4 regions of the Sporosarcina sp. FSL K6-2383 genome follow, and region 3 is predicted to be linked to each of the others. Evidence: riboswitches for the same ligand, from Rfam matches in the RefSeq annotation. Region 3 holds a riboswitch; each other region holds the start of a gene.
The links. Region 3 has a riboswitch for thiamine pyrophosphate ahead of MKZ10_RS03200 (YkoF family thiamine/hydroxymethylpyrimidine-binding protein). Riboswitches for the same ligand answer to the same signal wherever they lie in the genome.
Positions count from the first base shown of each region.

Region 1: another riboswitch for thiamine pyrophosphate. It lies ahead of tenA (thiaminase II); the one in region 3 lies ahead of MKZ10_RS03200 (YkoF family thiamine/hydroxymethylpyrimidine-binding protein).
Region 2: another riboswitch for thiamine pyrophosphate. It lies ahead of MKZ10_RS08420 (ABC transporter substrate-binding protein); the one in region 3 lies ahead of MKZ10_RS03200 (YkoF family thiamine/hydroxymethylpyrimidine-binding protein).
Region 4: another riboswitch for thiamine pyrophosphate. It lies ahead of thiT (energy-coupled thiamine transporter ThiT); the one in region 3 lies ahead of MKZ10_RS03200 (YkoF family thiamine/hydroxymethylpyrimidine-binding protein).

Region 1 is NZ_CP152017.1:276,106-279,312, forward strand. It holds gene MKZ10_RS01545 (choice-of-anchor I family protein) at 1-331, opposite strand, end outside; gene MKZ10_RS01550 (hypothetical protein) at 532-915, shown strand; gene MKZ10_RS01555 (hypothetical protein) at 919-1,299, shown strand; TPP riboswitch at 1,360-1,465, shown strand; gene tenA (thiaminase II) at 1,560-2,249, shown strand; gene thiM (hydroxyethylthiazole kinase) at 2,246-2,995, shown strand; gene thiD (bifunctional hydroxymethylpyrimidine kinase/phosphomethylpyrimidine kinase) at 2,992-3,207, shown strand, end outside.
Region 2 is NZ_CP152017.1:1,686,652-1,689,858, forward strand. It holds gene MKZ10_RS08410 (ABC transporter permease) at 1-637, opposite strand, end outside; gene MKZ10_RS08415 (thiamine-binding protein) at 634-924, opposite strand; gene MKZ10_RS08420 (ABC transporter substrate-binding protein) at 937-1,923, opposite strand; TPP riboswitch at 2,049-2,157, opposite strand; gene MKZ10_RS08425 (PadR family transcriptional regulator) at 2,348-2,809, shown strand; gene MKZ10_RS08430 (ABC transporter ATP-binding protein) at 2,823-3,207, shown strand, end outside.
Region 3 is NZ_CP152017.1:604,492-607,698, forward strand. It holds gene MKZ10_RS03190 (ATP-binding cassette domain-containing protein) at 1-258, opposite strand, end outside; gene MKZ10_RS03195 (ECF transporter S component) at 248-850, opposite strand; gene MKZ10_RS03200 (YkoF family thiamine/hydroxymethylpyrimidine-binding protein) at 852-1,457, opposite strand; TPP riboswitch at 1,537-1,643, opposite strand; gene MKZ10_RS03205 (NAD(P)H-dependent oxidoreductase) at 1,933-2,490, shown strand; gene MKZ10_RS03210 (LLM class flavin-dependent oxidoreductase) at 2,677-3,207, shown strand, end outside.
Region 4 is NZ_CP152017.1:3,454,757-3,457,963, forward strand. It holds gene MKZ10_RS17495 (tryptophan-rich sensory protein) at 80-814, shown strand; gene thiT (energy-coupled thiamine transporter ThiT) at 855-1,412, opposite strand; TPP riboswitch at 1,494-1,595, opposite strand; gene MKZ10_RS17505 (hypothetical protein) at 1,704-2,051, shown strand; gene MKZ10_RS17510 (hypothetical protein) at 2,113-2,229, shown strand; gene map (type I methionyl aminopeptidase) at 2,333-3,079, shown strand.

The DNA of each region.
Region 1 (3,207 bases), 330 kb from region 3:
TTTCAATACCGAAATCCGCTAAAAATACTCGTTTTAAGGCTCTTACTTTTGTAAATTCACCAGATGTTAATGCTTCAAAAGAAAGAATATCAATGCCAGATACGACGCCATTTGTGACAAAGGCACGTTTTAACGTTTCATCATAAGCCATAATTTCAGTACCACCAATACCTACTGCACTGTCATATTGACCAATTCGCGTCACCTTCAAATCATCCCCTTTATATTGAAATAAAGACGATTGTTCTGCAAATACATTATGTGGCTGACTTGCACCAAAAAGAATTCCCGCTGCCGCAATCCCTGAAATCATTTTCTTTCTCATTTTCATCTGTTTGCCTCCTAAATATAGTATCTTTCCATAAACCAATTCTAGCGGTCTATTGTTAAGCGAGTATTAATTTATTGTGTTTTTTCATAAAGAATCCATTCATTAGCAATTCATCCGTGTTGTTATGTACACGGATGAAATGCTACAATGAGTATACATATATCAAACCGTGCATATACTATTGGAAAGGAATGATGAAAGTGAGTGCTTCTACTTTGGATAAATCAAAAAAAACCGTTAACTCAGACACGTTAAAATTTCTTAAAAATAACGTATACAATATCACGGATATCACACGTCATAACAAGCTAACTGAAATGCTCGATCGTTTTTCTGAAGAAGTAACCGATGAAGTATTTATCATTCAAAATGCGAAGAATAAAAATGCAAAAGGTGCTTTTTTAGACTTAGATTATTTCGAAGAACTCCTAGCAAATAAAGAGGCTCTCGAGAATGCCCTAGATGAATTAATTGAAGAGACCGCCATACAAAGGCTAAACAGCAAGGCCACATTGTCTCTACATGATGTTTTTGACGAAGATGATATCGACTTTGACCAATTAATGAAAGAAATTGGGGACTAAAAATTGAACAATCTAGCCGAACTTACCCAATTTTTAATCGACAATTATAACGTAGAGCTAAAATTCACACCCGAAGTTAAACAAGACTTAAAAGCCATCAACAAAGGAAGTCGAACAAGTATACTAGCTCTTATTATTCGACGAGCTAAACAAGGACCACTTTTTGTGCCTGAAGGTGTTGCAAAATCATTACATGGCAATTTAAACGGCTTCGCAAAAATTAAATCGAAGTCTACTAACATCAGATGTATCTATCAACCCGTTAAATCCACCATTACAAGGATGGATATGATTGCAATCGGTCCTCGGGATAAAAGCAAAGCTTATAAATTAGCTGCCGAGCGTTTGGATGCTTTTTATTCACAGAGGCAAAACGACGAATAATAGTTTTATATCTTGCCAATTATCAAACTTATGTTATAGTTGTGATGAAAATCGAATATTTTTCGCCACTAGGGGAGTCTTTTAAAGGCTGAGACGCATATGCATATGCGGACCCTTGGAACCTGATCTGGATCATACCAGCGTAGGGAAGTGGGACTGCGCTGTTTTTTTATTGACCAAACCATCGTGGGCCGCTTCCTAAGCTATATTAGGAGGCGGCTTTTTCATTTTCAATAATAGGGATATGGGGAGTGGACAGGATGACATTTTGTGATGAAGTACGGTCGGAATGTGATGCATTATGGCAAGGGAGCTTTGACCATCCATTTATCAAAGGAGTAGCAGACGGCACTTTGCCTGTAGAAGTGTTTAAGTTTTATGTGCAACAGGATTCTTATTATTTGTCCCATTTTGCAAAAATCCAGGCGCTGGGTGCTGTGAAAGCACAGGATTTACTAACGACACAACGGTTTGCAGCACACGCAGAACGTACATGTAGTGCGGAAATGTCCTTGCATGAGTCCTTTTTCAGCATGTTAGACATAACCGAAGAAGAACGCACAGCATTCCAACCTGCGCCAACCGCTTATCAATATGTTTCCCATATGTATCGCGCAGCTCACGAGGGTGATTTAGCAGATATCCTCGCTGCATTGTTGCCATGTTACTGGTTGTATTATGAAATTGGCGAAAGACTCAAAGACGCGAAACCAAATCACCCCGTTTACGATAAGTGGATTCAAACCTACAGTTCTGAATGGTTTGAAGAGCTTGTACAAGAACAGATTGCCCGGATGAATGAACTAGCGGAAGCTGTTTCCCCAGAGAGACGCCTTCGGCTCAAAGAACATTTCCGTAAGAGCAGCTATTATGAATGGCAGTTTTGGGCAATGGCCTGGACACAGCAACAGTGGACAATTCACCCATACGAAGAGGTAGCGAACCAATGATACAAAAACTGCGTGAAGAACAACCACTTGTGCATTGCATCACCAATATCGTCGTGGCCAATTTCCAAGCGAATGGTTTGCTAGCACTCGGCGCATCTCCCATTATGGCCGATGCTGTGGAGGAGGCAGCGGAAATCGCTAGTATCTCGTCTTGTACCGTGTTAAATATCGGCACACTGAAACGGGAAACCGTCAAAGCAATGCTTCTGGCGGGGAAAAGCGCTAATCAGCATGGTAAACCTGTCGTTCTCGATCCTGTCGGGGCTGGAGCAACCGCTTTCCGCAAAGAATCTGTTTTAGGGATTTTAGATGAAGTCGATGTGACACTCATCCGATGTAATGCGGGCGAACTTGCCGCCATTGCAGGGGTAAAATGGGAGGCAAAAGGCGTCGACGCGGGTCAAGGTGACACGGATTTAGCCACACTTGCAGAGGACGTTGCACGTAGACACCACTGTATCGTTGCCGTTACCGGCGTGGTCGATATTGTCACCGATGGCAACAAAACGCTGCACATTACAGGCGGGCATCCATTGATGGCCAAAATTACAGGCAGCGGTTGCCTACTAAGTGCCATCGCAGGTGCATTCTTGGCTGTCGCGAATGAAATTTCGTTGGACGCGGTAGCGAATGCATGTATTTTTTATAAACAAGCTGGACAGCAGGCTGCTGAAAAATCCGGGGGTCCCGGCGATTTTCAAGCTCAGTTTTTGAACGCCCTTCATCAGGGAGGTGTAGCAAGATGACAGCTATCGCTTTAACTGTCGCAGGATCCGATAGTGGTGGCGGCGCAGGCATTCAAGCCGATTTGAAAACATTTCAAGAGTTGGGTGTCTTCGGGACATCGGCACTAACTGCTGTGACGGCACAAAATACACTAGGTGTACACGGGGTTTATCCAATTGAGGCAGCTGGTGTGACCGCGCAAATGCGGGCAGTGCTGGATGACTTCAACGTC
Region 2 (3,207 bases), 1.1 Mb from region 3:
AGGAGGATGCTAGTGTCATATAGACACCAATTCCTTTATTGGCACCGAGCCATTCTGAAATGACAGCGCCCATGACACTATAGGTAGCTGCAATTTTTAAACCTGAAAAGAGAGAAGGCAGGGCATAGGGCCACTGTAATTTCCAAAAAATTTGTCGATTCGATGCCCCCGTCATTTTCATATAATGCAGCAAATCTCGGTCTGTTTGCCGCAAACCATCCAGTAGGGCGATGGTGATGGGGAAAAAGCACACGAGTACAATAATAATCACTTTCGGTAACATACCGAATCCGAACCAGATGACAAGCAAAGGTGCTAACACAATGATTGGAATGTTTTGCGATAAAATCAGTAGCGGATAAAAGGCTTCCTGTAACACAGGTAGACGGAATAACAATATGGCAACGGCTAGACCTACAATAATACCAATCGTATAACCAGTAAGTGTCAGACGGATGGTCGATAAAATATGACCGAAATAAAGTGACCAGCCCTGAATGGTCTCTTGCCACACTTGTGTAGGAACGGGGAGTAGCCATGCGGGAATATTGAATAGCCGGCCTGCTAGTTCCCAAAGGATAAGTAAAAGGATGATGACCAATAGAGGTCGCCATCCTTTTTTAAATACGTGTTTCAACGGTATTTCTCCGTCAGTTTGTCCATGGAAGCACCGTCTGGCTTATAAAGTATTTTCACCTGCGAAATGATACTTAGTGAGCCTTTTTCAATCATAAGCTCATTCATTTTTTGTACAATCGCTAGTAACTCCGTCAAGTTACCTTCCATTGTTGTTTCCAGCGGTGATACTTGGTAAGGGACACCTGCTTCCTCAATAACTGCAATAGCGGCATCTACCAAGGGAATCACATCTTCTCCATTGGGCATTTTGGGGATGATTTGAATACTAACAAGTGCGTTTGTCATAGTAGTTCCTCCTTATTTAGGTAAAAATGCATTGGTAAATGCGTCCTCTGCGATAAATTCACCGTCGAGTAAATTGTTGTCAGTCATCCATTCTGCATAGCCTTGCCAAATTTCAAGTTTTTGTTCACCCCAGCGCGGTGCATCGTCTTGGTATTTTGATGAAATCCATTGTTGGCTTGCTGTGACCAACTCCTCATCCAAATCAGGAACCGCCTTCGATAACATCGATGCCGCTTCATCTGGATTGTCAATGGCAAATTCATAACCTTGCGTAACTGCCTTGACAAAAGCGCGAACCGTATCTGGATTGTCGCTAATCATTTTTTCGCTCGTCGTAATGACAGGCGTATAATAGTCCAGCTTGTCCGAGAAATCCTTTAAATACTGCATGTTCAAGTCAATGCCACGCAGCTCGGCTTCAATGCCTGTCCATGCATAGTAAATCCATGCGAAGTCAATATCACGTTCGACGGCTGTGAAAAAGTCTGAATTCCCCATGTTGATAATTTCAACCTGATTGATGTCAGCCTGTTCTTTATCCATTAATGAAGAGAGGACTGCCTGTTCAACAGGAGCACCCCAGCCACCATATGTTTTTCCTTCGTAATCCTTTGGTGATTCAATGCCAGCTTTCTTCAAAGAGGCAAATCCCGACGTATTATGCTGAAGAATGGCCGCGATTGACACGATTGGGATCTCTTGAGCACGCGCTTCTGTAATCGTTTCTTGTGCACTGATGCCAAATTGTGCTTTTCCGGCTGCGACAAGCTGGTCAGCACCTGCTTCACCTGGAAGCATAATTTCAACATCTAGACCTTGTTGTTCAAAAAAGCCTTTTTCCTGTGCAACATACAAGCCTGTGTGGTTTGTATTTGGCGTCCAATCTAGGACAAATTGGACTTTCTCTAACTGGCCATCTTTCTTCGATTCATTACTCTTATCGGTACCACACGCCGCCAGCAACAAACAAAGCATGACGAACAACAAAACTTTTCTCAACTCTATTCCTCCTCTTGGATTCATAGCAATTACGAGTGAACGGCTGCCCAAGGAACACAAAATACATCTCTTTTGAACACAAAAATGCGTTCTCCGGGCAACCGAAGAACGCATAAACAATAGACATGGCTAATGAGTATGTTCCCTCCGCTGGTGTCAACCAGATCAGGTTCTAAGGGTCTATACTTCCAAAGTATATCTCAACCAGTTCGACTGGTCCCCCCACATAATTGTAACTGTATGAATTTTTTATGATTAGTACATCTACTACTCTGCCACATCCGTGTGAATGAAGCAAGCCCAAACAAAATAATGCAAGTGAAAAACTGGATTATTCATTTATTTAAAATTGCTACTCTATATCTATTGTAATTAATCGATATATCGACTAAAATTATCGATATAGTTAAAAGGAGGGGTTGCAATGAAAAGGCGGAGAGGGTTTGTACAACTGGCAATCTTGCATTTACTGAAGGAAGAGTCCATGCATGGCTATCAAATGATGAAGGAATTAGAACATCGTTCGGGCGGATTATATGCTGCAAGTGCGGGCACAGTTTATCCAGCACTTCAAGAATTACTGGAACAAGAGATGATTGATTTGGATCCGGCTTCAGAAAAAAAAACATATGTGCTTCAAGAAAAAGGGAAAGAACGCTTAGAGGATTTCGCGAACAGAATCGAAGGAGATTTCTGGACTGAATGGGAAGCCAGATGGGTTTGGCAAAATTCTGATGAGGCGGTTCAGTTAAAGCGTGCGATGGAACAGTGGGAAGCCGAAGTACGAAAAGCGATGAAACAAGCGCGAAAAAATCCAGAAAAATCTACAAAGTTGATTGCTTTTTTGGAGGAAATAACAGAACGTTTACAGAAAGAAAACCAATAGGGAGGGAAATGCTATGCAACCCCTAAAGAAATTAATTCAATATGTAAAACCTTATACACGCTTTGCGATTTTAGCCCCCCTTTTAATGTGTATTGAAGTTGCGATGGACCTGCTTCAGCCCACAATTATGCAACAAATGATTGATGTGGGAATTGCGAATCATGATAATACTTACGTCATTAAGCTTGGCTTGTTAATGCTGCTAACTGCTGTGATTGGTTTAATTGGGGGAGTTGGTTGTACGGTATACAGCACAAAAGCAGCTGTCAATTTTGCAGCGGACATACGCCGCGATGTATTCAAAAAGACGGAGCAGTTTTCTAGTAAAAATACAGATGCATTCGGTGCAGGGAAATTAATCACCATTGTGACGAATGATGTGACATCTGTCCAGCAGG
Region 3 (3,207 bases):
TTTATCCCATAACGTAATGGTTCCGGACAGAATGCCATCGCAACTCGCCGGGTACAGGCGGTTCATCAAATAAAGTAGCGTGCTTTTGCCGCTGCCGCTTGCACCTGTAATGACGACACGTTCCCCTTGCCGAATGGTCAAAGAAACGTCTTGTAACACGGGATTATCCTCCTCAGGAAAGCGGAAGGTGACGTTAGCGAATGCCATGACAATGGCGGACTCAATTGCTAGTACTTGCTTTGCCCATTCAACGACCATGCTGAACTGTTACTTTCTGCTTGCGATTTGGTTTATCCCTAGAAATGGCATAGCCACGTAGTGCACCTGTCGCAAGAAGACCGTCAGATACCCATTTCCCACCAAGTCCGGCAATCAGCGCACCACTCATAATTCGTAGACCAAACATGAGAGCAACATAAGAAGGGGAGAGCGCTGCATAACCCGACACGAAATAGCTGTAGACAAAGCTAAATACCGCTGATCCCACGCCCGCCAAAATGAGCACCCATGTATTGAATCGTTTGTAGCCTGTGGCGGCAAAGGCAGCTTCTGCCCCTAATCCTTGAATCAGTCCACTTAAAATCAGTCGCGGGCCAACTGCATTACCAATCATCACTTCAATGGCGGCAGCTACGGTTTCAGACAACACGGCGGCACCAGGTTTGCGAATGATGTACATGCAAATAATCGACACAATAAACCAAATGCCAAACATCCATTCATACGCAATCGGGCCGATGAAGCCAGCCCAAATATTTCCGACATGGACGAATAGTAAATAGACAACAGCAAATACAACGGCCAGCACCGACAATAACACAACTTCTTTCAGCTTCCAGGACTTCAACAAGTCAGGCACCGCCTTTGTGTGAAGGACTATTGATGCTCATATTAACCGTCATGACGAGATGTCGATGTTCCGCGGAGCGTGCCTCGGAAAAAGACTCTTCTAAAAATGTAAAAACCTCATGAATATCCCCGTGCAAGCCGCTGGCATAATGCATACTCGTGTTAAAGACACCTTGTTCCTTCGCACGCTCTACTTCTTTATAAATGACCGACATATAATCCGGATTGTTCATCGGATACAAAGCAAACTGTGAGGATACATATTGTCGTAAGTCTTTCACTAGTGGTTCATTTAATCGAACATCATCTTTTTCTAAATAAACATCCCCCGCAGTATCACCAGGACAGCCGACTGAAAAAGTACCGTTAAAGGCGACATGTGTCCCCGTTTTTGCAGCGTGTAACACAATAGCCTTGGCCGTATCAAAAACATGAATCTCTTTGCCACGTATGACCGTACTGACATCATCGGTGTGCATCCACACATTGGACGTATCTGCTTTCGATAATGCGCCTTTAATGATTTCTACAAAATTGTCCGCCATTGGATGAAGCGAAAACCGCAATCCAATAATCGGGCTCGTTCCACAAGAAAATGCTGTTTCCATAACTATTTCCCCCTATTTTACTCCACAAAAAAAGCCACATCCGTGAAGATGCAGCCCTCCTGCGCATAGGTGACCTACGGCAAAAGTAACCGCACTTCCCCACGCCAGTATTACCTGGTTCGAGTTATAAGGGATCGGAGCAAAAGCTCTCATCTCAGCCGAAAATAGGCACCCCTAGTGCAGAAAACGTATGTGATTTTGATTGTAAAGTTTGTATTATGCTGAATCGACTCCAGCGCATTCAGTGTAAAGGAAGGAATGGCGTTTGTAAAGTGTAAGATAAATGTAACCAGTTCCAGATGACTCTCGAAACTACTTGCTTGACAATACGTGGTTACAATTATATAGTTTGTTACGTAAAGTAAGTATTGTCGTTTGAAAAAGTAAATAAATTATATGGGTGGTTATCAAAGTGGGATTTTTCGACAGACTATTCGACAGACTATTCGGTAGATCAACTGAGGAGGAAAAAACAATGACAAATGTAAAATTGAAAATCGGTATTGTTCAAGGTAGTGTACGTGTAGGACGCAACGGTGATGCTGTAGCAAAATGGATGAATGAGTTCGCAAACAAACGTAATGATGCAGAGTATGAAATTGTAGACCTTGCTGATTACAACCTGCCATTCTTAGGCTCAGCAAATGCACAACCGGATGCTGAAGCACAAATCAAAGCGTGGTCAGAAAAAATGGCTTCTTTCGATGGTTATGTTTTCGTTACACCTGAATATAACCATGCAATTGGTGGCGCACTAAAAAATGCGTTGGACTTCTTGAACCCAGAATTGAACAACAAAGCAGCTGGCTTCGTTGGATATGGTAGCTTGGGTGGTACACGTGCACATGAAAATCTACGTCTAATCCTAGGTGAACTACAAGTTGCTGACGTTCGTACAGCGGTGACGTTCTCCCTGATGTCCGACTTTGAAAACATGAGCGTATTCAAGCCTGCTGATTACCATGCAGACAATGCAAACGCTATGCTTGACCAAGTTCTTGCTTGGAGTGGCGCATTAAAAACTGTACGATAATAAAGGATGTTCATACTGTATGCAGACATAATTCAAAACTATGTCTACATACAGTGCGTTTCGTAAGTGTTGTATAGTAGGACTAAAAATCGTACATACAAAAGGAGATAGCTGTTCTAGATGAAATAGCAAATGCATAACATAGAAACGAACATTTTACATTTTCTCTGAAATGGAGTACAGATAATGACAAATGAAGTAGGCAAACCGGGAATCGAAATAGGCATTTATACGTTTGGGGATATCGGCCCAGATCCACATACAGGAAAGACAATTAGCATTCAGCAGCGCCTACAAGAGGTGCTGGCTGCTGGAAAGCTAGCAGATGAAGCTGGACTTGATGTCTTTGGGGTAGGTGAACATCATCGTTTAGACTACGCGGTGTCATCTCCAGCTGTTACGCTCGCAGCAGTGGCACAGCATACGAAGCAAATTAAGTTAACGAGTGCAACGACTGTGTTAAGTACAATCGATCCTGTCCGTCTTTTCGAAGACTTTGCGACACTTGATTTACTGTCAAATGGCCGCGCAGAAATTATTGCAGGTCGTGGTGCATTTGTAGAATCTTTCCCGCTATTTGGCTATGATTTAAACGATTATGATGAACTGTTTGAGGAGCATATGCAGTTACTCCAACAGTTAAATACGAGTGAAGTTGTCAATTGGCAAGGTTCTTTCCGTTCATCGCTACAGAACGCCATGATTGCACCTCGTCCG
Region 4 (3,207 bases), 820 kb from region 3:
AATTTGTGACGGAAACTTCACACTTTCCTTCGCAGGTTCTACCTTTCCTATGTATACTATTCAATAGGAGGATTTTAATATGTATAGAATTATGATCATGACCCTTTCGCTCATTGCCATCGTCCTTGTCAATGTAGCAGCAAATAGTATACCTTTGAACGGCAGTACAACAGTAGCCATCGCAAGTAGGTTACCCGTTCTTTTCATGCCCGCGGGATATGTCTTCGCATTGTCGGCTATTATTTATATGCTACTTGCCTTTTGGCTATACGGCTTTAAACACAACAACGCTACCGTTAGCCAATCACTACAAAACGGTCGAGCTATCCTGTTTACGATTAGCTGTCTGTTTAATATTGTCTGGCTCCTGCTGTGGCATTACGGTTTCTTTAATTGGACAATTGTTTTCATGGCTTTGTTACTCGCTACATTACTAGCCCTATATTTCACTTACCCTAAAAAAGACAACCAATTGTTTGGTAGAATTCCGATTGCCATTAACCTTGGCTTGATTTTCATCGCGACTATTGCCAACATCAGTTATGTCCTTACACTACATGAATGGTCAGGCTGGGGACTCAGCGATCCGCTATGGACGGTCATCTATTTGACCTTCGCTACAGCCATTGCACTCCATTTCCTATACCACCATGCGGATATAGCTCTAAGCAGTGTATTCATATGGGCGTTTATAGGAATTGCAGTAAAAAACGGCGTCAATGAATTATTCGTTTCAGCTGCAGCGCTTTTTCTAACAGCAGCCATTGCTGTCGTGATTTTTTTCAAAAGAAAACAATTAACATCCGTCAAATAGAAAAATCGCCGTTCCTCCTTTTTGGAAGAACGGCGATTTTTCATGTACGTTGTAGCAAACGTGGTGCCGACATAAATAATAATGAAGCTACAAGTGCTGATAAAATGATGGAAGGAATCATATAACTTGCATTATATACGAGCGAATAAAGCCAAACCGGCTGTCCCTCAGGTGCATATGACGCAAAGAATACAATACCGCCGATGTAATGGATAAGAAATCGAAGAAGCCCGCCAATCACCGTACCTACAACAATCGCCATGACCATCGTACCTTTATTACCTTTTGCTTTGCCACTTAACAGCCAACCAAGCGTAACTGCCGCGACACCAACAAGTGCATACGCGACAAAATAATCGAGTGCTGCCTGAATGGCATTAAAAACATAGCCACCCATAATCAGTTGCAAAATCCCCGAGACAAATCCCGTCAGCATTCCCCCAACAATGCCCCAACGAAATGCCATGACAACAATTGGCAGCATAGATAATGTGACCGAACCTCCCTGAGGCATTGAAAATCCAATCTTATCAAGTACAAATGATATAGCTCCTAAAATAGCTACTTCGAGTAAAAATTGTAGACGTTTACGATCCAAATGACTTCCTCCTCCTACTAGTTGGTGTAGGATTCCGGGCATAAAAAAAGACATCCCGGATAGAATGGGACATCACAATATGATGGTTGCCATCCACATCCCTACGCAAGAATAATCTTACAGGTTCGAAGGGTTAGGACAAATTGTCCAATCTCAGCCAAAAAGGCACCCCTTGTGGTTCAAGTTATTCAATTAACTCTTTCATTGTATAAGATGGTCAATCTTTAAGCAAGATAATTAACAAGAATAACAAATAACCTATATAGTTAACATATAACGGAGGGGATACTCTTGCAAAACAATAAACTATTAGCTTCTTTATGCTATTTCAGCGTTTTTTTTGCTCCATTACTTCTACCTGTTATCATTTATTTCATATCAGATAACCGGGAAATTAAGTATCATGCAAAACGCTCACTCATCTCCCATCTCGTCCCGACCCTATTACTCATTGCGGGATTTGTTATTTTTTCTTTCTCTATGTTTTCTTTAACAAATCAAATAAGCGGAATGTCTGGCGATAATTTCAGTTTTAGTTTTTGGCAATTAACCCCGTTTATTTTCATGCTAATTTATGGACTTCTCTTTGTCATCATCGTCATTTGGAATATTGTTCAAGGCGTGAAGGTATTAAAATAAGGTTTATCATATTTGAAATGCGGGAACGGAATACAAAATATATTTTTAGGAGAGAATTCATTTGAAAATCGGAAAATTAATTAAGACAGCCATTAAAATAGCCCCCATCGCTTACCCAATTGTACGAAAAATAATGGCAAATAAGAAAACTTCCAATGCAACTATTTCAAAAAAATAATTTACCTGCCTGCAATTACTTTAAAGTTTGCAGGCTTTTTTCTGCGTTATAATATGATATAGTATGTATAGAAAAATTGAACGGTAGAAAGGATTTGTACGAAATGATTGCAAAAACTGAACAGGATATTGAGGCGCTAAAAATAATCGGTAAAATTGTTGCCGAAATCCGTGAAGCGTTAAAAGCAGCAACGGTCCCTGGTAAAACAACTAAAGAAATTGATGAGCTCGCGGGGCGTCTCTTTGAAGAAAAAGGAGCAATTTCTGCACCAATTGACCAATATGATTTCCCAGGGTACACATGCATTAGCGTCAACAATGAAGTAGCACATGGTATTCCAGGCTCTCGTGTTATTCAAGATGGAGACCTTGTTAATATCGACGTTTCTGGCTCTTATGGCGGCTATTTTGCTGATACTGGCATTTCTTTTGTTGCTGGAACACCAGACGACAAAAAACAACTGCTCTGCGATGTTGCCGCAAGTGCATTCGAGCTTGCGATGACGAAGGTGAAGGCAGGTTCTAGTTTGAACCGGATTGGTAAAGCGGTCGAACGTGAGGCGAAAAATCACGGGCTAGCCGTTATTAAAAACTTAACGGGCCACGGCATTGGTAAATCTTTGCATGAAGAACCACAGCATATTTTGAATTACTACGATCCTTCCGATAAGACTCTTTTGAAAGATGGCATGGTCCTTGCAGTCGAGCCTTTCATCTCACAAAAAGCTGAGCATATTATCGAATCAGGAGATGGCTGGACATTCATTACACCTGATAATTCGCTCGTTGCACAAATTGAACATACGGTTATCGTTACAAAAGGCGAGCCAATTATTTTGACAAAGATTTAAATTGATTCAGTAAATACCAACTGAATCAATAATAAAGGGCTATTCTAGAATCCGGGTAGATTCTAGAATAGCCCTTTTCGTCATTACTTTTTCACGTTTGTTGATTAACTAAAAAAAATAACTTAATC